Regions from separate parts of the Streptosporangium sp. DT93 genome, predicted to be linked through region 1. Evidence: riboswitches for the same ligand, from Rfam matches in the RefSeq annotation. Region 1 holds a riboswitch; each other region holds the start of a gene.
What was found. Region 1 has a riboswitch for cyclic di-AMP ahead of ACLQ2R_RS29130 (NlpC/P60 family protein). Riboswitches for the same ligand answer to the same signal wherever they lie in the genome.
Positions count from the first base shown of each region.

Region 1 (5,773 bases):
GCTGCTGACCGTAGCCCTGCTGGCCGTACGTCGGCTGCTGGCCGTAGCCCTGCTGCTGGCCGTAGTCGGGCTGGCCGTAGGAGGGCTGGGACGACTGCTGCCCGTAGGGCTGCTGGCCGTACCCGCCGCCCTGCTGGCCGTAGTCCTGCTGCTGGCCGTAGCCGCCCGTGCCGCCCTGCTGGCCGTAGCCGCCGGTGCTCTGCTGGCCGTAGGAGGGCTGCTCGTGCGAGGACTGGCCGTAGCCGCCCTGCTGCCCGTAGCCGCCGGTCCCGCCCTGCTGCCCGTAGCCGCCGGTGCCCTGCTGGCCGTAGCCGGACTGCTCGTGCGAGGACTGGCCGTAGCCCTGCTGCTGGCCGTAACCGCCCGTGCCGCCCTGCTGGCCGTAGCCCTGCTGCTGGCCGTAGCCCTGCTGCCCGTAGTCGGCCTGCTGGCCGTAGCCCTGCTGGCCGTACCCCTGGGCCTGACCGGGACCGGTGTTCGGCTGTGAGGCCTCCGACCGATAACCCACGACCGTTACGTCGGGGTCGAGACCGCCAGGGGCTCGACCCGCGTTGTGCTGTCCGTATTCCGGGTGCCCCGACGGTGTGCGATCGCGATCGGGATCATCCTGTGGATACGGCGGCTGTCCGGTGCTCACCGCGTCACCTCACTTTGAATGTGCATGTGGTAGATGTCAGACGCACATGCCTGTTGCAGCACAAGGTATCGACATAGGTAACAACAGTCACCTTTCCACCTTGTCAGCTTCAAAGTCACTCGCGTCGGGCTCGCGTGTCAGGTGGAGCAACATCCGGGTGTTGCCCAGGGTGTTGGGCTTGACGTGCTCCAGATCCAGGAACTCCGCGACACCCTCGTCGTAGGAGGCCAGGAGCTCGGCGTAGACCTCCGGGGCGACGGGCGTGCCCTGGATCTCCCGGAAACCGTGCCGGGCGAAGAAGTCGAGCTCGAACGTCAGGCAGAAGACCCGGCGCAGGCCCAGATCGACCGCGGTGCGCAGCAGCGCGGAGACGATCCGGTGCCCGATCCCGGCCCCCCGGCGGGCCGGATCGACCGCGACGGTGCGGATCTCGGCCAGATCCTCCCAGAGGACGTGCAACGCCCCGCAGCCGACCACCTCTCCCTGCCCGTCGGTGGCGACCCAGAACTCCTGGACGTCCTCGTACAGCGTGACGGTGGCCTTCTCCAGCAGACGCGGCCCCGCGCCGCCGTAGGTGTCGACGAGGCGCCTGATGGCGCGGACGTCCGGGGTGCGGGCACGCCGGACGGTGATCTCGGCGGCCTCCGCGACCATGGACGAATCGCCCCGCTCCTCGCCGTCCTGCTCGCTGCCGTCCCGTTCCGCGCCGTCCCGGGAGCCGTTCCCGCGTACGGACTCGCGTCCGTTCGCCCGTCCGGTCGCGTGCCCGACCTCGCACCCCGCCTCGTGTCCCGACTCGTGCCCGGCCCCGCGCCCGGTCTCGGCGGGGGTGTGCACGACCGGCGCCGCAGACTGTTCCGCAACCTGCTCCATGACCGATCAGCGTACGTCGCCCGCCGACCTCCAATTACGGCTCATCCCTAACTCACGCACCACCCCTCCCCCATGACCCTTGGTAGTGGCATTACCACACTGGGCACGGGGGTGCCGTGGTGTGGCCCATTTCATCTTTGGTACGGTTCCGGAGCTGGGCCGACCCCCGAGGGCCTGGTGAAGCACCAGGCAAAGGCCGCGCAAAGGCAACAGTGATCATTGTGAGATGTGATCCGCCCGTGACATTTCAGTTGCGGAACCTCTACTGAATTCAGGGTTCTGGTTGAGCAGGAACCACGGGTCGACTAATCTCCGTGCTCGATGTCAGACATGTGAAAGAGCCTGACCCGCCGAATCTTCCGCAGGGAAGAACCGGGGACCCACCGTGTCCCTGGGGTGAATCCGAGTGCCACCGGCGCACCCGGTAGGGCTGCCTCCGGCCCGAACCCGTCAGCTAACCCGGTAGGCGGCCGAGGAGAGGAGTCCATTGGTGAAGCGCACGCGCGACCGCGGAGGAGACCGAGCGGGTGGCGACGCCCGCCGTCCACGACGCGCGCCGCGAGGGCTCCGCCGCCGCATGGCGGTCATCGGCCTGGCGTTCGCCACTCTCACGCTGGGCACCCCCCTGGTCGCGGCCACCGCCGACCCGGAGCCCAGCCTCAAGCAACTGGCCGAGCAGGCCGAGAAGCTGCACAACGAGATCGAGACGCTCGCCGAGCAGTACAACGGCGAGCGGGTCAAGCTCAAGCAGGCCCAGCGGGCCGCGGACAGCGCCGAGAAGACCCTCGCCACCAGCGAGTCCGAGCTGGAGTCACGCCGGGCCAAGGCCGCGCTGCTGGCGCAGAGCAGCTACATGTCGGGCGGCCTGAACTCCGGTCTCGCGCTCACCCAGACGACCGACCCCGACGCCTTCCTCGACCAGGCCACCACCACCTACGCCCTGCAGCAGCGCCAGAGCGAGGAGGTCGCCCAGGTGGCGCGGGCGATCGAGTCCGCGGAGCGGGCCCAGGCCGGCGCCAAGGCCAGGACCTCCGAGGTCAAGAAGCTGCTGACGGAGATCGACACCAAGCGCACCAGGATCGAGCGGCTGGTCGCGCGGGTGGAGAGCGACCTGTTCAAGGAGGTGCGCTCGCAGGCCGTCGGCAACCGGGGCGCCCGGGTGAAGGTCGACGCGCCCATCGTGGGCGCCGGCAAGGGTGCCGAGGCCGCCCGCTGGGCGCTGACCCAGCAGCTCAAGCCGTACGTCTGGGGTGCCGAGGGGCCCAACTCCTTCGACTGCTCCGGCCTGGTCATGTGGGCCTACCAGAAGGTCGGGATCAGCCTGCCGCACTACACCGGTGACCAGTGGACCGCGGGCACCCGCGTCTCCAGGAGCCAGCTGCGCCCCGGCGACCTGGTCTTCTTCTACTCCGACCTGCACCACGTCGGGATCTACATCGGCGCGGGCCTGATGGTCCACGCGCCCAGGACCGGTGACGTGATCCACATCACCACGATCGACAACCGGCCCTTCGTGGGAGGCGTACGCGTCGCCGGCTGACCGCCGGGCCGTCCGGCCTTCCCGGGCGGAAGGACGGCCCCGCACCGTCTCCGAGCCGGGGGCGATCTCGCGCTCCCCCCGGATCGGGGACGCCTCCGCGCTTCCTCCGGGACGGGACGGCCCGCACGCGCGGGTGGCCGGGGGACCGTCGCGGCCGAGGCCGCCTGGCCCAGGCGGGCGGTCCGCACGCGCGGGCGGCCGGGAATCCCGTCGAACCAGGTGACGACCGTCCTTCCGGGCGGCCCGCAGGCGCGGGCGGTTAGATCAGGCGGCGGCGAGCCGCCCAGGCCACGGCCTCGATCGCGGTGGCGACGCCGATGCGGTCACAGATGCCCCTGAGCCTGCGCCTGACGGTCCGGCCGCTGATGTCGAGCCTGCGGCCCACCCGGTCCACGGTGACGCCCTTGGCGAGCTCGGCCAGCAGCACGAGATCGTCCTCGCTGAGACCGATGTCTCCGATGCCCAGGGGGCTGTCGCCATGGCGTGAATCCACTTCGGGATATGCCATCAAGAGTCACTCCCCCCACTCTGGAAACCGGGCCTAAGGCGCCAGGAATGATTACCACCCGCCAGGAACGGTAAACGCCTTGTTCAAAGGTCGTCAAGTTCCGCCCTTCATAGCGCGTCCGCACTATTGACATAGCAGGCTATACGTGAAGTACTCAGGATATGTCAGCGCCTTTGCGCTTAAGTCACGACCCTGAGCGGGCACGGGCTCGCAACCACCCTCTGCCTGCGGCGATGGGCATGTCCACAGAACAAGGTTTCGTCCGCGTGACCGGCGCCGCGACCCCCTGGAGGCCGAGCCCGCGACGGGCACGCTCCCCCGTATTTTCCGGGACACCCGCCCCCCTGCCCCCCGCACGGCGGTGATCACACCCCCGTCTCCTTGACGGTGCCCCGTAAAAAACCAGGAAATGGTGCACGGCTGTCTCATTCGCGGGATTTGCGAAGTGTCGCGCGTGATCACCCCCGCATCGGGATATTGGCCATACTAGAAGGGGTTTCTGCGCTATGCAGAAACCCCTCCACATTGCACGGAGGACCGTGAGCACCGCCGTTTCCGACCTGCTGGGATTCGACCCCTCCGCCCCCGGTTTCACCCGCGCCCCGTACGAGCACTACCGGCGGTTGCGGGAGCACGGGCCGCTGACGCGTACGGCGTCCGGCATGTGGGTGGCCACCGGGTACGCCGCCTGCGCCGCGCTGCTGCGCGACCCGCGGTTCGGTCACGGCTCGGACCTTCGGCGGCGCGGCCGGGTGGCGCGCTCGTTCCTGACCATGGACCCGCCGGACCACACCCGGCTGCGCTCCCTGGTGAGCGGGGCCTTCACGGCACGGATGATCGAGCGGCTGCGGCCCCGCGTCGAGTCCGTCGCCGTCGAGCTGGCCGCTTCGGTGGCGGCGTCGGTCACGGGGTCGGTCACGGGGTCGGTCACAGGGTCGGTGACGGCGCAGGTGACGGGGTCGATGACGGCGTTGGCGGGCAGGGGCGAGGGCGGCGCGGGGAACGGGTCCGGAGGCGGGGACGAGGCCGGGAGCGGGTGCGGGGAGAGCGATCTGATCGCCGCCCTGGCCTACCCGCTGCCGGTCCGGGTGATCAGCGAGCTGCTGGGCGTACCCCCCGAGGACCGGGCACGCTTCCAGGGCTGGAGCGAGGCACTGGCGCGCGGGCTGGACCCGGACTTCATGCTCCCGGAGCGGGTGGTGGCGGAGCGGGAGGCGGCCAGGGCGGAGTTTCGCGCCTACTTCGCGGAACTGGCCGCCAGGCGGCGGGCCGAGCCCGGCCCCGACCTGCTGAGCGACCTCGTCCGCACCGGCGCGCTCACCGTCGACGAGCTGCTGGCCACCTGCGTGCTGCTGCTGGTGGCCGGGCACGAGACCACGGTCAACCTGATCGGCAACGGCGCCCTGGCCCTGCTGCGGCACGGAGCCCTGGACCGCTTCCGCGAAGGCGGCAGCGGCGACGGCAGCGGCGACGGGTCGCGGATGGTCGAGGAGCTGCTCCGCTACGACCCGCCCGTGCAGCTCACGTTCAGGGTCGCGCTCGCCGACGCGGACCTGTGCGGGACGCGCGTCCGGGCGGGTGAGGGCGTGATGGCGCTGCTGGGCGCGGCCAACCGCGATCCCGAGGTGTTCGCCGAGCCCGACCGGCTCGACCTGGAGCGCCGCCCCGGCCGCCACCTGGCCTTCGGCCTGGGCGCGCACTTCTGCCTGGGCGCGCCGCTGGCCCGCCTGGAGGGCACGGTCGCGCTCTCCGCGCTGGCGACGGCGGCACCGGGCCTGGTCCTGGCCGACCCGGCGCCCCCGTACAAGGAGAACGTCGTCCTGCGCGGCCTGGCCGCGCTTCCCGTCAGGCTCGGCCCGGCGGCTTGACCGGCGGGAACAGGACGGTCTCGCGGATGTTCCCGCCCGTGAGGGCCACGACGGGCCGGTCGGTGCCCAGCCCCGTGCCGCGAGCGGGCGGCATCGCATATTCCAGGGCGGCGAGGAAGCCCTCGTCAAGCCGCACGGCCTCGGGGGCGCCGCCCGCGGCGAGCGGCGACCGCCCGGTGGGACGGCGGCGCCGCTCGACCGGGTCGACCGGCTCCGAGCAGGCGGTGCCGAGTTCGGTGCCGAGTTCGGTGCCGAACCCGATCAGGTCCCGCCTCTCGGTCAGGAGCGGGTTGTCCCGGTGCCGGCGGGCGGCCGCGGAGAGGTGGGCGGGGCTCAGGTGGTGTTGC
Region 1 covers NZ_JBNCLF010000016.1:61,016-66,788, reverse strand. The annotation lists gene ACLQ2R_RS29140 (RDD family protein) at 1-508, opposite strand, end outside; gene ACLQ2R_RS29135 (amino-acid N-acetyltransferase) at 725-1,291, opposite strand; cyclic di-AMP (ydaO/yuaA leader) riboswitch at 1,849-1,995, shown strand; gene ACLQ2R_RS29130 (NlpC/P60 family protein) at 2,088-3,050, shown strand; gene ACLQ2R_RS29125 (LuxR family transcriptional regulator) at 3,310-3,558, opposite strand; gene ACLQ2R_RS29120 (cytochrome P450) at 4,098-5,426, shown strand; partial or broken gene ACLQ2R_RS29115 (amino acid--tRNA ligase-related protein) at 5,404-5,736, opposite strand; gene ACLQ2R_RS29110 (type III pantothenate kinase) at 5,760-5,773, opposite strand, start outside.

Region 2 (5,773 bases), on a different contig from region 1:
GCACGTCAATACGCCGAAACGTAACCGTTACATGCGAGGCGTTTTGCGGGGTCTAGAGGCCCTAAATGGTGATATACATCCCATATAGGGTTTTGGGAGCGCTCCCATCACACGGGCATACAGTCAGGGCATTTCGCGCTCCCAACCCGGGGCCGATCCGGGTGTGATCCAGCGCGGGGCCCCGCCTTCGTGCCATCATGCCGCCATGCCCCGTACGGTCGCGGTGCCGTCGCACCCGCGTGCCGTCGTGCTCGCTGTCGCCGTGCCCGCCTGCCGTCATGCCCGGCGTACGGGTCATGCCCGCGTACGGTCGTGCCCGGCCCTGCGGTCGGCGTCCGCGTGTCGTCGTGCCCGAGGGTGTCGTCGTACCCGCGGGGTGTGGCCGGCGCTGGGGTGGTACGGCTCACGCGCACGGGATCCCGTACGGCCGCGTGGGGGCCGGAGGGCGCGCACGGCGAGGCCCGCCTCCCTGGTGGGTGGGACGGCGGGCACGGGCGGTCACAGGCAGGCGCAGGCGGTCATGGGCGGTCATGGGCGGGCACGGTGGACGACGGGTGCGTCCCGGCCGGGTGAAGACCCCGGCCGGTCGGGAGGGGATGGGAGGGGTCAGCCGGCGTAGACCGGGTAGCCGTAGCCGACGACCTCGGAGACGGGCCGGACGAGCTGCTCGACGTCACCGTTGCCGGTGTTGCCCTCGATCGTGGTGATCGTGCCGTCCCCGTTGTCCTGCTTGACGAAGCCGACGTGGTCGATCCCGTCGATGCTCTTGCCCTGCTGCCAGTCGAAGTAGACGACGGCGCCGGGGGTGGGGACGGTGCCCCAGTGCCCGTTCTCCGCGAACCACTTGGCGTGGGTGACGGTGTAGGCGTCCCAGCCCATCGTGGGCCGGATGCCGGCCATCTCGCCGACCCAGGACACGAACATCGCGCACCAGGGGGCGTTGGCGTAGCCGTAGATGTTGCCTCCGTCGCGGGCGGCGGTCTCCTGGGCACGGGGGGAGGACATGTACCACTGGTGGAACTTGGTCCCGCCGCCCATGGAGTTCTCCCGGACGCCGATCTGCTGCGCGGCCAGGTTCAGCACCTGCGCGGCCGTGACCTTGGGAAGCCGCTGGGCCGCGATCTCCAGGGGGGTGGCGGATCCGGCGTCCTGCGAGACCTCCGCGGTCCTGGTGTCGGCGGGAGGGGTCAGGGAGGTGTGGTCGTCGGCCAGTGCGGCGGGGCCCGAGACCCCGGCGGCCAGGACGACGGCGGCGCTGAGCAGGATGCGTGCCAGTCGGGGGGCGGTGGGGGTGCGGGTGGGGGTGGGGGTGTGCTCGGTCATGATGGGGGTTCGACTCCTTGCGTCGCTTCCATTCCACCTACCGGGTTAGCTGACGGGTTCGGGCTGGGAAGTGCCCTACGACGCACGGATGCGTTGATTCACCCCAGGAACGTGGTTCCCCGGTTCCGCAGACCTCGCGGATTCGGCGGCCGTGCTCACCGGGGGCGGAGGGGGTCCGCTCCGACGAGACACGGTCGGGCAATGTGACGGCAATGCTCAGACCTGGATAGACCTAGACATTTGCCATGAACGGGATGAACTTACGTCATCCGGACAGACGATTACAAGCAAGACATATTGCCTTCACGTGGCAGTAGGCCCTGGTCAGGAGGGTAGGGAGGGGTATTCCGCCCCCGGGGGAGGGGAATGGATCGCCCTTCCCGCGACCTGCGCGTGCCCCTTTCCGGGGCCGGGCTTTTCCGGTCGGCCGGGCGAGGAATCCCGCTGCCCCCGGCGATCCGGTCGTGGTACGCCGACTCCCCCTCGCGCGGGCAGAGGTCTCCGGAGGTGTGCCGGGACGCCCGCCCCGGACGTCACCGAGGGCGCGTTTCATCGAACTGGCCTTCGATGGTAAAAACTCGGGGAGCGCCGGACGACCCCCTCGTAAACCTATTCAAAACCTATTCAAACCCCTCGCGAGGCCCTTCCGGGCACCGGATCCGGCGATGCCCGGGCAGGGCTCAGGGCCGCCTTCAGGACTCCGCGAACCGTACGCCGGTCAGCTCCTCCGACACCTCCCACAGGCGCGCCGCCACCGCCGGATCGGCCGCCCGCGCGGAGGGACGCAGCACCCGGGGCCCGGGGCCGACGTACTGCCCGCCCTCGGCCTCGGGAGAGGTGGCGGCGTACAGGGAGGGCAGGGCGCCCTTGGCGGGCGAGCGCAGCAGCAGGCGCATCAGGACGCTGAGGGGGCGGCCCGTCCTCAGGATGCCGGTGGCGGTCGTGCCCGGATGGGCCGCCAGGCTGAGCAGGGTCGCCCCCGACGCCTCGGCGCGACGCTGCAGCTCCAGGGCGAACAGCAGGTTGGCCAGCTTGGAGCGGCCGTAGGCGGCCCACGAGCCGTAGCCGCGTTCGAGGCCCAGATCGTCGAAGTCGATCTCCCCGAAGGCGTGCGCGCCGCTGGAGACCGTGACCACCCGGGCCGCCGGGGCGGCCAGCAGGCGCGGCATCAGCAGGCCGGTCAGGGCGAAGTGCCCCAGGTGGTTGACGCCGAACTGCGTCTCGAAGCCGTCGGCGGTCGTCCCCCGGGGCATCGGCCCCACCCCGGCGTTGTTGACCAGCAGGTCCAGCGGCTCGCGGACCGTCTCGGCGAAGGCGCGCACCGAACCCAGGTCGGACAGGTCGAGCGCCCCCACCTCGACCGCGGCCCCCGGGACCTTCGCCCTGATCTCCTCCAGTGCGGCCCGGCCCCGCCCGGGGTCACGGGCGGTCAGCACCACCCGGGCGCCGTGCGCGGCCAGCGCCAGCGCCGTCGGTACCCCGATACCGCCGCTCGCCCCGGTGACCACCGCCGTCCGGCCGGTCAGGTCGGGTATCTCCTTGGCCGTCCACATGGCTCGCCCCTCTCCGGCCCCGCCCGCCGCGCGGCCCGCCGCCGGTCCCCGGCGTGGATCTTCAGGTACGGGCAGTGTACGGAACGGCCCCGTGTCCCGCGGAACACCACGCAAGATCACAAAAAGGTGCGCGTGGCCCGCTGTTCATCCGCAGTTCCCGGTCCGGTAAGGCCGCCGGGTTACGGTGTGGCGGTCGTGAACGGGTCATCGCCCGGCGTGGAGGACGGCCGAGACCACGCGCGGGAGCAGGGTTCGGCCGTGGCCTGGGTGGAGTCCCCGCTGCAGATGCTCTGCGCCGTGGAGGCCCACCATGCCGGGCTGCTCGGCGCCCGCGCCCGCCTCGTGCCCCGGGCGGGCCTGCGCCCGCTGGCCGTGACGGCACGCGAGCTGGGGCGCCTGCGGCTGCCCCCCGGCCTCGAACTGGCCGAGGCGGGGAAGGACATGCCCCGCCCGCCCAGGGGACGCACCTGGGCGCTGGGCGACGCCTTCTCCGGCAAGGTCCAGTTCCGCTGGCTCACCGCCTCACCCGGCCGGGTCGTGATCGTCGACGACGGCCTGGCCACGATCAGGCTCCTGGAGCTGATCACCGGCGGGTTCGGGACGCCCCTGCTGCGGGCGCGCGGCGGTGCCGGACGGCTCAGGACCGCCCTGGGCGCGGCGGCGGGCCTGCGGCTGCGCGCCGCCGCCCGCTCCGGCCGGCTCTCGATCTTCACCGCGCTGCCCGTCGCCCCCGGCCTGGCCGGTGCCGTACGGGCCGCCGGGGTCGACCTGGTCACCCACGACTTCGCCTGGCTGCGCTCGCAGCCGCTGCGCAGGCCCCGCCCGCAGGAGCGGACCGTGGTCCTGGGCACCTCACTGGTCCGCAACGGCCTGATCCACCGGGAGCACTACTTCACCTGGCTGGCCGGGCTGGGCGCGGACGGGCCGGTGGCCTACTTCCCGCACCGTCGTGAGGACCCGCACGACGTCGCCCGGGTCGCCGAGCAGCTCGGGATCACCGTCTACGACGGAGGCGTCCCCGCCGAGCTGACACTGCGCGGCCTGGGCGCCGAGCAGCGGGTGCTGAGCCTGCCGTCCACCGCGGTCACCTCCCTGCGGATCCTGCTGTCGGCGCGGGGCGTGGCCGTGCGGACGGTGGACGTGCCCGACGAGTGGTGGACGGCCGAGGCGGCGCCCTCGCTCCGCTCCCACCTGTCGATGTTCGCCCACCACGACACCGGGGTCGCCGGATCATGACCCGCCGGCCCGCGCCCCGGACCCGCCGGGCCGTGACGCGATGACCCCGTGAGCCCGCGATCCCCCCGGGGATCGGTCGTCCGCGTACCGTGCCGCCCTTTTCGTCCGCGTTTCCCGTCCGTGTTCCCTGTCCGCGTACGACCCCGGGGGACGACACCCCCGGCTGGAGGTTCTCGTTGAAGGTCCTGGCCGTGGCCGACTCCGATTCCTACCTGAAGTGGGCCGCCTGCCTGCTGCGGGAGCTGCCCTCGGGCTGTACGACGGAGCTGGCGGTGATCCGCACCCCGATCGTCCCGTCCCCGGCGCAGATCCAGGCCGCCGTCGCGGGTTCGGCGGCCGAGCCGCCCGTGCTCTCGGCCCGCGCGCTGCGCCGGGCCGCCGAGCGGTTCAGGCCCGACGTGGTGCTGGCCGCCTGCACCGGTCCCGTGGTGGACGTGCTGGTCGCCGAGGTCCTGGCCGGGCTGCGGACCAGGCCGGTGTTCGTGTCGGGGCTGCCGGGCATCTCCGTCCCCGCCACCGAGAAGGCGTGGCTGTTCCGCAGCGGGTGCGAGCTGTTCGTGCTGCACAGCGGGCGGGAGGTCGAGGAGTTCTCGGCGATCGGCCGCGCCCTGGGCGGGGGCGGCCAGGTGGGACTGGCCCGGCTGCCGTTCCTGCACGGTGCCGGGAAGGCCACCACGACCGGCCTCGGCACCGGCACCGGCACGGGCACGGGCACGGGCATGGGTCCCGGGACCGGCCTCGCGACCGGGACCGGCCCCGGCATCGGGCTCGTAACCGGGAGCGATGCCGCAAAGGCCGTCGCCGGCCCGCGCGACCGGGTGGTGTTCGCCACCCAGGCCAAGGTCCCCCGGCGCCGGGAGGAGCGCGAGAACATCCTGCTGGCCCTGGCCGAGCTGGCCCGGCACCGGCCCGGCCTCGACGTCGTCGTCAAGCTCCGCGCCCTGGACACCGAGCGCCAGACCCACAACGAGCGTCACCACTACATGAGCCTGTGGCGGTCGCTGGCCGAGCAGGGCCGGGTACGGGACGACGCCGTGCGCTTCGCGACGGGCCCCATGCACGAGCACCTGGACCGGGCCGCCGGGTTCGTCACCGTCAGCTCGACCGCCGCACTGGAGGCCATCGCCGGCAAGGTGCCGCTGCTGGTGCTCTCCGACTTCGGGGTGAGCGCAGAGATGATCAATCTGGTCTTCGAGGACAGCGGGTTGCTCGGCACCCTCGACGACCTGGCCGCCGGACGTTTCCTGGACCCGGACGACGCCTGGTGCCGGGCCAACTACTTCCACCCCCGCGCCGCCGACGACTGGACCTCCCGCCTGGTCTCCCTGGTCGGCCAGGCCCGCTCGGGGCGGCTCGTCCCGGCCCGCTCCCTGCTGGACGGTTCCGAGTACGCCACCGCCCGCCGCCGTGCCCGGATGCGCGTGGAGGTCCCGCCGAACGTGCTGCGCGCCGGCTACCGCGCCAAGCGCCGGATGCGCCGCTATCTCCGGGCGCTCCGGTGACCCCGGTGACCCCGGTGACCTCGGTGACCCCGATGGGCCGCGTCGGGCCTCGACGACCGATGCCCGGCGGCCCCGAACAGCGCCGAACGGCACCGAACGGCACCGGGTTCCCGGCGAGCCCCGGCGAACTCCCGTGTGTCCCGGGCGGCGTACCCCGGC
Region 2 covers NZ_JBNCLF010000034.1:51,110-56,882, forward strand. The annotation lists gene ACLQ2R_RS38640 (CHAP domain-containing protein) at 607-1,323, opposite strand; cyclic di-AMP (ydaO/yuaA leader) riboswitch at 1,343-1,481, opposite strand; gene ACLQ2R_RS38645 (oxidoreductase) at 2,016-2,876, opposite strand; gene ACLQ2R_RS38650 (hypothetical protein) at 3,072-4,112, shown strand; gene ACLQ2R_RS38655 (DUF6716 putative glycosyltransferase) at 4,304-5,614, shown strand.
Region 2: it holds a riboswitch for cyclic di-AMP, as region 1 does, so the genes downstream of both, ACLQ2R_RS38640 (CHAP domain-containing protein) here and ACLQ2R_RS29130 (NlpC/P60 family protein) in region 1, are expected to answer to the same signal.

Region 3 (5,773 bases), on a different contig from region 1:
GGGGCAGGCTCTCCCAGTCGCCGTCGGCGGTGACCGCGAATGCCCCGGCGGCCGACGCTGTGGCCAGGCGCTCCTCGGGACCGGCCCCGGCGAGGGTCTCGGCGATCCACCCGGCCGCGAAGGCGTCCCCGGCGCCCACCGGGTCGACCTCGGTGACCCGGTGCGGCTCGGCGTGCCGTACGACGCCGTCGGAGAGTTCCATCGCGCCCAGCGAGCCGCGCTTGACGAGGACGTGGCGCGGGCCGAGCTCGGACAGGGCACGGGCCAGGGCGAGCTGGTCGTCGCCCTCGACGACCAGGCGGGCCTCGGCCTCGGTCGCGAACACGACGTCCACCCCCGGGACGATCTCCTTCAGCACGGCGGACGCCTCGGCGGGCGCCCACAGCGCCCGGCGGTAGTTGACGTCCATCGAGACGGTCACGCCCGCGTCGCGGGCCTCGGCGATCGCGGCCCGCACCGCGTCGGCGGCGGACGCCGACAGCGCCGGCGTGATGCCGGTGACGTGCAGCACGCGGGCCGAACGGATCATCGGGACGTCCAGGTCGGCCGGGCAGAGCCGGGAACCGGCGCTCGCCGAGCGGTAGTAGCGCACGTCCACCGCCTCGGCCGTGCGCCTGCTCTTGACCATCAGCCCGGTGGGCGCGTCCGGGTCGACCCGCATCCCCCGCACGTCGACGCCCTCACCGGCCAGCGTCGAGCGGAGCAGCCCTCCGAACTCGTCGTCGCCCACCCTGCCGATCCAGGCCGCGCGCCCGCCGAGGCGGGAGACGCCGATGGCCACGTTGGACTCCGCGCCCCCGACGCCGAGCCCGAAGTCGCGGGCGTGCCTGAGCGGGCCGGTGCGCCGCGCGCTGAACAGTGCCATGCTCTCGCCGAGCGTGACCAGGTCGGTCATGGAAGGGGGCTCCTCACGCAGCGGGGCCGGTGGCCGGCCGTGCCCGGCGGCCCGTCGGGTCTCCCGGCACGATCCGGTACGTCGAATACCAGGTCAGGGGAGTGGATAGCGCTTTCTTTCGGCCACTGTGCAGCATAACGTCCCGTGTCCGGCGGCGGCCGACCGGCGCCGATCTTCTTCGCCGGCGGGGCCGGAAGGGCGGGTTCACGCGCCGGGCCCCGCGCTCCGCGGCTCGTCCCGTACCGATAATTTTTGCTCGGTCCAGGGCACAACTGTCCTTCGGGGTGCTTGACAGGCCAAAATTGATCCGTGGTCAGGATCGGATCGGTAGAGATGAACGATTGCGAGCAGGGGAAGCTTCCGCCCGTTCTGAGCCAGTTGTTCGCTGACGGAGCCGACGGGATCGGCGGGAGTGAGGGCCGGAGGCTCTCGGTGGACCTGCCGCCGGGTGAGCTGGTCTGGCCCGACCCCGGTTACGCTCAGCTCGCCATCCGTCACCGTCCGGCCTTCTGGCTCAGCGAGGTCACGGTCTCGGGGGAGTACTGGGCGCGGCTGCGGGCCGAGCACGGGCGGTCGGGATTGTGGCCGGTGCTGCTGGAGGACTCCGTCCAGCCCTGGTCGGCAGGTCAGATCGCCCCTGACGCGGCCGCCGAGATCGACAACTACCGCGTGGACGCGTTCATGGCCGAGGTGTGGTCCGACTGGATCTCCAGGGCCCACGTCGACCAGCTCGAACTGCTCGACCCCTTCGGCCCCGAGTGCCCCGGCCCGGCGCCGGCCGGCAGGCCCGCCGCCGACCCCGGGGTGGTCGCCGACTGGTACGCGGGGCTGGTGGCCGAGCGCAGGACGCCGCTCGGGCTCGTCGCGGTCGAGCGCGGGGCCGACGCCCTCGCCGTCATGGGCTGGCAGGGCGCGCTGAACCACAACGAGTGGATGGTCCCGCTCGCGGCCGTCGTGCGGAGCTGGGAGGACAGGTTCGGGGTGCGGGTGGTGGGGATGGGGTTCAACACCCTCGACGTCAGCGTGGCGGCCCCGCCGACGACCTTCGAGCACGCCCTGCAGGTCGCCGCGGAGCACTGGACGTTCTGCCCCGACAGCATCGTCCAGGGCGCGGGGACCCTCATCGACTACGCCGAGCAGATCAAGGGCAGGAACGCCTGGTCGTTCTGGTGGGACTGAGCCGCCGGACGGGCCGGAGGCCCCGCCGCCCTCGTCACGCGTGGTCATGGGTGCCGTCCCGGTCGTCCCCGCCGCACGCCTGCCGTTCCCGCCGTGCCTTTACCGTGCCCCTGCCGCGTCCGCCGTTCCCGGCATGCCCGGCATCCCCGTGCCGCACGGGGGTGCGGGCCGACGAGGCGTGCGCTGGAGCGAACCCAGATGTTGAGTGCTTTAGGGGACTTTTTGCCAACTAGGTAGATCTTATAGGGTTTTCGTGGCCTTTGCTTTGCTTTGTCTGGTTTAGGTGGGTAGTGTCCCCTGTTATCGGCCGGTGACCCGCCCTTCACAAGAGGGAGCGATCGGCCGGCGTCGAATCCCGAGAGCCCTCAGGGCCACGGGAACCGGGGACCCAATTTCCGGGGTGAATCCGCCGAGAACATGCGGCGGTAGGGCAACTCCACCGCCCGAACCCGTCAGCTAACCCGGTAGACGAGATGGAGAGGAGACCCCCTCATGGATGACCGCGTCACCGCGTCGGTGCACCCCCTGTCCGCGCCGACCCCCTGAAGCCTTCCCCCGCCCCCCGTCCCCCACAGCTTTCGCGCCGCGCCTGATCGCGGCACCTCCCGGTAGCGCTCTACGTAACGACTGGATTCATCCGGTTACGTCCCCATTCCGATGAGCGCGCCATCACCCGTGCACCCCTTTTCGGCGTGTCGCACGCGGTAGCCCCGTTCCCTCGCGAAAGAGCCTTTCCCCCATGCGTCTTTCTTTCGGCACGTGCAGAAACCGCCTGGCCGCCGCCACCCTCGCCGGGGTGAGCGTGCTGGCCTCCGCCGGTGTCGCCTCGGCGACGCCCCTCAGCCCCGGCTTCGCCGCCACCGCCCCCGCGGTGGCCGGCCCCGAGGACGGCGTCGAGGCCGTCCTGCTCCACGGATCCACCACGGCCTCCTACTTCTGGGACGACTCCTCGGGCCGCGCCGGTGACACCGGCCTGCCGGCCAGTGGCAGGCCGATGCAGAAGGGCATGATCGCCAGTCCGAGCTGGCCGCTGCTCACCGAGGGCTACATCCTCTACAAGGGCAAGCGGGCCAAGTTCTTCGTCGGCGACCGCGGTCCCGGAGTGCCCTCCAACCGGGGCATCATGCTCGACCTCGACGCCAAGACCTTCGCCGACCTGACCGGCGGCACGTTCAACACCGGAACGCTCGGCGTGGACGGCAACGGCGGCATGGGTCACATCGACGTCGAGTACGTCATCACCCGATGGGGCGACGGCGTGGGCAGGAAGAACCACCCCGTGGCCTTCTCCACCGGCGCCTGGGGTCGCAAGGACGCCAACCCGGCCGCGCCGCCCCAGACCGTGCTGGCCAAGTCCGGGCGCCCGCAGAAGCCCGTCGAGACCGAGCGCCTGAGCGCCGCCCCGGCGTCGTCGTCCGCCAAGCCCAAGGTCACGGCCGACGCCCTCTCGGCCCCCGGATGGACCGTGCGGGAGCCGGGCGCCGTCGTCTGGTGACCCGGTCCGGTGACCCGGCTCGCGACCCGCTTCCCGGCCGGTCCATGGCCGGGTCCGTTACCGGGTTCGTGACCGGGGCCGTGCCCGGCTCCGACGGCCGGGTCCGGTGGACCGGTCGCCCCGGCCGGTCCGGGACCACCCGCCGGCGCCGGATTCTCTCCAGAATGGCATTCTGTTTCGCAGGCTCAACAGAAGGAGTGCCATGACGACTCTGCGGACCCGGGCGAACGCCATCGAGATCGCCTACGACACCTTCGGCTCACCGGAGGGACGACCCCTCCTCCTGATCATGGGACTCGGTTCCCAGATGATCCAGTGGGACGAGGAGTTCTGCGGTCTGCTGGCCGGACGCGGGCATCACGTGGTGCGCTTCGACAACCGCGACGTCGGTGAGAGCACCCACCTGAACGAGGCGGGGGCGCCCGGAGCGGGCCCGCACGGCCGGGTCCCCTACCTGCTGGACGACATGGCCGACGACGCCGCCGGGTTGCTGGACGCGCTCGGCCTGGACTCGGCCCACGTGGCCGGTGTCTCCATGGGCGGGATGATCGCGCAGTCGCTGGCGATCCGACACCCGCGCCGGGTGCGCAGCCTCACCTCGATCATGTCCACCCCCAGCCCGCGGGCGGCGCCCCCGACGGAGGCCGCGATGGCGGCGCTCATGTCGCCGCCCTCGCCGGACCGCGAGGCCGCGATCCGGCGGACCGTCGCGACCTGGGACGTCATCGGGTCGCCCGGCTACCCGGCCGACCGCGAGCGGATCGCGGCGGTCGCCGCCCTGAGCTACGACAGGGCCTACGACCCTGCGGGCACGGCCAGGCAGCTTTCCGCGATCATGGCTTCCGAGGACCGTGCCCCGCTGCTGGCGAGGCTGACGGTCCCGGCGCTCGTCCTGCACGGCGAGGACGACCAGCTCGTCCCGCTCTCCGGCGGGATCGCCACGGCCGAGGCGATCCCCGGCGCACGCCTGCTGACCTTCCCGGGCATGGGCCACGACCTGCCCCGCGAGCTCTGGGCCTCCTTCGCCGACGCGATCGAGGACCTCACCGGCTCCGCCGAGCAGGCCGCCGCCCCCGCGCGGTGAGACCTCGCCGGCCCGCCGTACCGCGGGCCGGCGGCGTCGGCACCCGCCCGGCCAGTACCCCGGCCCGGGAGGCCGCGGGAGGTCAGACCTCGATCTTCTCCTCGATGCTCCGGAGGGTGTGGCGGGCGAGCGCGAGGTTGGACCGGTTCCTGTCGAGGGCCAGGTAGAGGAAGAGTCCCTTGCCGCCCCGGCCGGTGAGCGGGCGGATCACGTGGTACTGCGTGCCGAGCGTGATGAGGATGTCCTCGATGCCGTCCTTGAGACCGAGCGACTCCATGGTCCGCATCTTGGCCTTGACGACCTCGGTGTTACCGGCCGCGGCCACCTGGAGGTCGAGATCCTTGGAACCGCCCAGCGCGCCCAGCGCCATCCCGCTGCCGTAGTCGACGATGACCGCGCCGATGGCACCGTCGATCGCCATCATCTCCTTGAGAGAGATGTCCATGCTGCTCATTCGTGTCTCCGCTCACTGGGGTGTCGATGTGTGTGAGGTGATGGCGGCCAGCCGGGCCGCCGTCCTCCTGCCCTCCAGCCTGAGCAGCCCGAGGTTGGTCCCCGGACGCGCCAGCACGGTGAGGACGATCGTGGGGCCGGCGGTGTAGAGGGCCGCGTAGCCGTTGGTGCCGGAGATGAGCGTCTCCTCGAAGGCGCCCTTGCCGGTCATGCCCGTCATCCGCCGGCTCAGGGCCAGCAACGCCGAGGAGAGCGCGCCGATCTGCTCGGTCTCGCCGTTCAGGTCGCTGGCCACGGTCAGGCCGTCGACGCTGCTGGCGATGCTCCCGTCCACGTCGGGGATGCGCTCGCGCAGCAGCGCCATCTCGCGGCGTACCTCCTCGCGCAGTTCCACCGGTACCCTCCTTCCGATCGGCTTCGGCGTCCGCAGCCTCATCGGCGTCGAACCGGGATCACGTGAGTGCCTCCAATGCGTTCCTGAGCCGGATGAGCAGGTTCACGTCGGCCGGGTCCGCGTTCGCCCCGGGCAGCCACTCCGGCGTCCGTAAGGAACCCGCCGGGGCAGGGATCTCCGTGGCGCCCCTGGCCCGCCTGGGCAGCGGGTCCGGCGCGCCGGACGCACCGGGCGCGGCGCTCACGACGGATCCGGCGGTCACGGTGGGCGCCC
Region 3 covers NZ_JBNCLF010000019.1:2,382-8,154, forward strand. The annotation lists gene ACLQ2R_RS31565 (sugar kinase) at 1-895, opposite strand, end outside; gene ACLQ2R_RS31570 (DUF4253 domain-containing protein) at 1,274-2,074, shown strand; cyclic di-AMP (ydaO/yuaA leader) riboswitch at 2,411-2,560, shown strand; gene ACLQ2R_RS31575 (hypothetical protein) at 2,814-3,569, shown strand; gene ACLQ2R_RS31580 (alpha/beta fold hydrolase) at 3,772-4,653, shown strand; gene ACLQ2R_RS31585 (hypothetical protein) at 4,736-5,107, opposite strand; gene ACLQ2R_RS31590 (roadblock/LC7 domain-containing protein) at 5,120-5,500, opposite strand; gene ACLQ2R_RS31595 (DUF4388 domain-containing protein) at 5,559-5,773, opposite strand, start outside.
Region 3: it holds a riboswitch for cyclic di-AMP, as region 1 does, so the genes downstream of both, ACLQ2R_RS31575 (hypothetical protein) here and ACLQ2R_RS29130 (NlpC/P60 family protein) in region 1, are expected to answer to the same signal.

Region 4 (5,773 bases), on a different contig from region 1:
GCCGATCAGCCGGAAACGCTCCGCCAGTCCCACCAGGCCGACCCCGGCGCCGGTCTCCTGACCCGGCTGGAGCGATCGCCCGTTGGCGACCGCGATCGTGACGCCGTCCTTCCTGCTCCCGGTCGCCGTGACCGTGACCGGGGCGCCGGGGGCGTGCCTGTGCGCATTGGTCAGGCCCTCCTGGACGAGGCGGTGCGCGGCCCTGGCCGTTTCCGGCGGCCAGGTGCCGATGTCGCCGTGCAGGGTGACGGTCCCGCCGGCCGACACCCAGGAGTCCACCAGCCGCCGCAGGTCGGGGAAGCCGTCGTCGTCATCGCCGGGCCCGGCGCGCAGCACGCCAAGGATCTTGCGCAGCTCTTCGAGCGCCTCCTGCGCGCTGACCCTGATCAGCGCCGCCTTCTGCCCGACGCGCTCCGGCCCCGCGCGCGCGTTCACCTCCAGGCCGCCCGCGTGCAGCGCGATGAGCGCGACCTTGTGCGCGAGCACGTCGTGCATCTCCCGGGCGATCCGGCCGCGCTCGGCGGACCTCGCCTGCTCGTCGCGCAGACGCCGCTCGGTCTCGGCGCGTTCGGCGCGTTCACGCAGCGACCGGGTCAGCTCGCGGCGGCTGGCGGCGTACACCCCCGCCGCCAGCGTGACCCCGGTGGCGGTCACCGCCGAGACCAGCGCGTCGGTGTCCAACCGGCCGCCGTCCACCCACTGCCGGGCCAGGAACCCCGCCGTGCCGATCGCCGCCAGCGCCGGGAAACGCGTGCCCGCGCCGGAGAAGAGGCCGATCAGCAGGGGGCCCGGATTGCCCGAGAGCACGTACGCCCCCGCCCCGGCGACGGCCGTCGCGACCGGCCACCGGCCCCGGAACCACACCGCGCCCGTGCCGGCCAGCCCGGCGGCGGCGATGACGGGTCGCGGCAGTGGCGCCCACGGCGTCTTGACCGCCAGGACGGTGAGGAACAGGCAGAGCGCCACGGAGGCCGCGCCGATCGCGTGTGGCCCGAGCGCGGCCACCCGCCGTGACACCGCGCGGTACGACAGCATCGGCCCAGCGTAGCCAGGGCGGCGGCGCGCCACCTCATACCGGGGGCGACGCCGGACGCCGGGCGTCTCCGACTTTCGTCGGAGACGCCCGTGGCCGCGATGGCGATGCGGCCGCACCCTCGCCGGCCGCATCGTGGACGTCCTCGACAAGGTCAGGAGCCGTCCATGCGTGTCCTCCCTCCGATGCTCGTCGCGGTGTGCGCGGCGCTGACGATCCTCGTCCCGCGTCCCGCCGCGGCGGCTGTCGATGTTCCGGACGAACGTGCTCTGGCGGGCTTCTTCGACGCCGCCATGGCGGACGGGCCGGCGGCCGGCCACGCGCCGGGCGCGGTCGTCTCGGTCGTGGGCGGCGGGAAGACGCTCTTCAGCAAGGGGTACGGACTGGCCGACGTCGAGAACCGCAGGCCCTTCGACCCGGCCACCTCGCTGGTCCGGATCGCCTCGATCACCAAGCTGTTCACCTGGACCGCGGTGATGCAGCAGGTCCAACAGGGCAGGCTGGACCTGAAGGCGGACGTGAACCGCTATCTCACCGCGTTCCGGATCCCCGCGACCTACCCCCGGCCGATCACGCTGCAGGACCTGATGGACCACACGGCCGGGTTCGAGGACCGCACGATCGGTGTGGGGGCGCGGCGCAAGGAGGACGTGCCGCCCCTGGAGGACCATCTCGCCGGCACCGTGCCCGCGCGGGTGCGCCCACCCGGCGAGGTGTCGGCGTACTCGAACTACGGGGCGGCGCTGGCCGGGCACATCGTGTCGGAAGTGAGCGGGCAGCCGTACGACGAGTACGTGCGCGACCACATCCTCGACCCGCTCGCGATGCGGCACAGCACGGCCGCCGAGCCCGTCCCCGCCCCCCTGGCCGCGGATCTGGCGCGCAGCTACGACCACGAGGACGGGGCGTACCGGCGCGAGCCGTTCGTCTTCGACACCCTCGCCCCCGACGGGTCGATCAGTGCCACCGCGAACGACATGGCCCACTTCATGATCGCTCACCTGCGGGACGGGCGCTTCGGCGACCGGCGCATCCTCGACGGGCCGACGGCCAGGCTCATGCACCGGCGGACGTTCGCGGCCGATCCGCGCATCGACGGGTACGCCCACGGCTTCAAGGAGCAGACGCTCAACGGGCATCGCGTACTCATGCACGACGGCGGCTGGGAGGGTTTCCAGAGCGCGTTGCTGCTGGTGCCCGACGCCGACCTCGGCCTGTTCCTCTCCACGAACGGCCCGGGCGGGGCCGACGTCGCCGCCAAGGTCGTTCCCGCCTTCTTCGACCGCTTCCTGCCCGGGAGGCGCACCGTGCCCGGTGGCGGTGCGTCCGTCGTGCCCGTCGAGGGCTTCTACAAGCCCACCCGGTCCGCCGAGTCCAGCATCGAGAAGGTGGTCGCCCTGACCGGTTCCACCCGGCTGCGGGTGGAGGGCGGGAAGCTCGTCTTCGGGGGCTCGACGTGGAGCCCGATCGGGCCCGGGCTGTACCAGCAGGACGGCGGCACGCGGCGGCTGGCGCCGGTGACCGGCGGAAGCGGTGTCGCGTACGTGGCCACGGACGGCCCCGCCTACCGGCGCGTCCCCTGGTGGGACACCCCGCCGGTCAATGTCGTCGTCGTTGCGCTGTTCGCCGTCACCGCCCTGACCGCCGTGCTCGGCCTGCCGGTGGCCGCCGCGGTCCGCGGGGTCAGGAGGCGTCCCGTCGCGCGTGCCTGGCGCGCCGGGCGTGTCCTGGCCGGGCTGGCCGCCGCGGCCGGACTGGTGTTCGTGGTGCTGTTCACGCTGGTCCTGACCGGCGAAACGAGCATCCTGTACGGCGTGCCGGCCGACGTCCAGGTCCTCCTGGCGCTGCCGTTGCTGGTCCTCGCCCTCACCGTCGCCGCGATCGGTGTCACCGTGAGGGCCTGGCGGTGCGCGGGCGTCCTGGCCCGCGGCCATCAGGCGGTCGTGCTGGCGGGACTGCTCGCCCTCCTGTGGTTCTGCCGGCACTGGAACCTGCTCGGCTGGTACCTGTGACCACTCGACCGCCCTGCTCGGCGGACTCCGGTACGAGGTCTCGTCTGGAGTGGCACTAGTACATCGAGATGTGCGGGTGGTCGAAGTGGTTGGCGGTGACGCCGCCGCGGTTGGACATGCCGCGCCAGCCGGAACCGTGGTTGATGCGCTGGCGCCAGATCACGTACTTCACGCCGAGCCTGGCCTTGTTCTTGAGGGCCCAGGCGGCGATCTCGTCGCCGAGCCTGAGGTTGGCGGCCGAGGGCATCGAGCCGCCGGCGCTCATCATGAAGTCGCAGGCGCGGCCCAGCGGGTGCTCGCCGCCGTCGTTCTCGGCCCGGTAGCAGCCGACCGAGTACGGCAGGTCGAAGCGTTTCCTGATCGCGTCACGCATGATCCGGGTCCGGTCGGTGATGTTGTCGGCGCCCACGGGCAGCTGCGGGGCCCAGCTGCCGTCGGAGCGGCGCCCCGAACCCTGGGTGATCAGCCGGTCGATCTTGTTCTTGATGTCCTCGATGACGTCCTCGGCCTTCTCGCGCTGCTCCTGGACCTCCTTGGCCTCCTTGGCGATCTCGTCGGCGAGCCGGGCGGCCGTCTCGGCGGCCTTCCTCCTGCGCTCGACGCTCTCGGCGAACCCCTTCAGCCGGGCGCTCTGCTCGGCGGCGAGCTGCTCCATCAGCGCCGCCCCGCTCAGGTCCTCGGAGAACAGCAGCGAGGGCAGGCCACCGATGCCGCTCTGGTACTGGAGCTGGATGATGGCGTCGACCTGCCGCTCGTTCTCGCCGTAGACCTCCTCGGCCCTGCGCAGGTTCTGCCTGGCCACGGCCTCGCCCTTCTCGGCCTTGCCGAGGGACTCGCGCGTGGCCGCGTAGTTCTCGATCAGCGCGTCGACCTTCTTGTTGAGCTTGACCAGGTCGGCACGGAGCTCGGCCTCGGACGGCTTGGGATCGGCGCTTCCGGCGGTGGGGGCGCCGAGGGTGAAGGCGACGACCGAGCCCAGGCAGAGGGCCAGAGCGGCATGGCGGCGGAACGTGGGGGGCGGGGCCGCCACGTACTCTCCTCTCCTTCCGCCTACCGGGTTAGCTGACGGGTTCGGGCTGGAGGATGCCCTTCCACCGAAGTGGTTTCACCCCAGGTGCGGTGGTTCCCCGGCTCCCGGGCGACGCGCCTGGGATTAGGCATATCGGCTGCTACAGCCGATGTGGGAAGGATAGTAGTGGTAAACCCCAGGTCACGCGACCTCAAACGATACTCATCGGTGATCAATTCGTGATAATGGAGCGCAGGAGATGTGCTGTCTGCTCGGGCAGCACGTCGTTCACGAAGGCACCCATCGCCGACTCCGACCCGGCGAGATACTTCAGCTTGTTCGGCGCGCGGCGGATGCTGAACAGCTCCAGGTGCGCGTACGACAGGTCCCGGCCGGTGGTGACCGGCGCCTGGTGCCAGGCCGCGATGTAGGGCATCGGCATGTCGAAGAGCCCGTCGAGACGGCGCAGCACGTCGGTGTAGAGCGGCCCGAACGCCGCCCGCTCGGCCGCCTCCAGACCGGCCAGGTCCGGGACCCGCCGGTGCGGGTAGAGGTGCACCTCGACCGGCCAGCGCGCGGCGGCCGGGACGAACGCCGTCCAGTGCTCGTTGGAGGCCACCACCCGCACCCCGGCCTCCCGCTCGGAGGCCAGGACGTCGGCGAACAGGTCGCCCCCGGTCCGCTCCCGGTACCGCCCGGCCGCCGCGAGGGTCAGCCTGGTGCGCGGGGTCACGTAGGGGTAGGCGTAGATCTGCCCGTGCGGGTGGGCCAGGGTGATGCCGATCTCGGAGCCCCGGTTCTCGAAGCAGAACACCTGCTCCACCCCGGGCAGGGCCGACAGCTCCGCCGTACGGTCGATCCACGCCTCCATGACCAGCTCGACCCTCTCGGGCGACAGGCGGGAGAACGAGGAGTCGTGCTCGGAGGTGAAGCAGACCACCTCGCAGCGGCCGGCCCCGGGCCGGATCTCGCTCAGCCCGCCCGGCTGCCGGTACTCTCCCGGCTGGTCGGAGAACGAGGGGAAGCGGTTCTCGAACACCGCCACGTCGTAGTCGGGGGAGGGCACCTCGGTGAGGTTGCCGGGCCTGGACGGGCAGAGCGGGCACTCGCTGGCCGGGGGCAGGAAGGTGCGGCCCTGGCGGTGGCCGGCCACCGCGATCCACTCCTCGGTCAGCGGGTCGTAGCGCAGCTCGGAGGCGGCCGGGCGGGGCGGCAGGTCGCGCTCGTCGATCGCGCTCCGGTCCGCGTCGTCGCTCCGGTCGAAGTAGAACAGCTCCCGGCCGTCGGCCAGGTGGGTGACGGTGCGTTTCATCGGGTGGCGATCTCGCTCTCCTGCTGCGGTTCTGTGATGATCAGCTCGCCGGCCGAGGCGGCGAGCTCCTGGCGTGCCTCGTCGGGCAGGCCGGAGTCGGTGATCACGACGTGCGCCTCGGCCAGCTCGGCGATCGTGCTGATGCCGACCGTGCCCCACTTGGTGTGGTCGGCGGTCACCACCAGGCGGCGGGCGGAGGCGACCAGTTCCCGGTCGGTCTCCGCCTCCAGCAGGTTGGGCGTGGTGAAGCCGGCGCGGGCGCTCATCCCGTGCACGCCGAGGAAGAGCGTGTCGACGTGCAGGCGGCGGATCGCAGAGACCGCGACCGGGCCGACCAGCGCGTCGGAGGGCGTGCGGACCCCACCGGTCAGCACCACCGTGCGGTCGGCCCTGGGGGAGCGGTGGAA
Region 4 covers NZ_JBNCLF010000018.1:133,633-139,405, forward strand. The annotation lists gene ACLQ2R_RS31470 (sensor histidine kinase) at 1-1,035, opposite strand, end outside; gene ACLQ2R_RS31475 (serine hydrolase domain-containing protein) at 1,201-3,045, shown strand; gene ACLQ2R_RS31480 (coiled-coil domain-containing protein) at 3,101-4,075, opposite strand; cyclic di-AMP (ydaO/yuaA leader) riboswitch at 4,079-4,215, opposite strand; gene galT (galactose-1-phosphate uridylyltransferase) at 4,287-5,366, opposite strand; gene ACLQ2R_RS31490 (DeoR/GlpR family DNA-binding transcription regulator) at 5,363-5,773, opposite strand, start outside.
Region 4: it holds a riboswitch for cyclic di-AMP, as region 1 does, so the genes downstream of both, ACLQ2R_RS31480 (coiled-coil domain-containing protein) here and ACLQ2R_RS29130 (NlpC/P60 family protein) in region 1, are expected to answer to the same signal.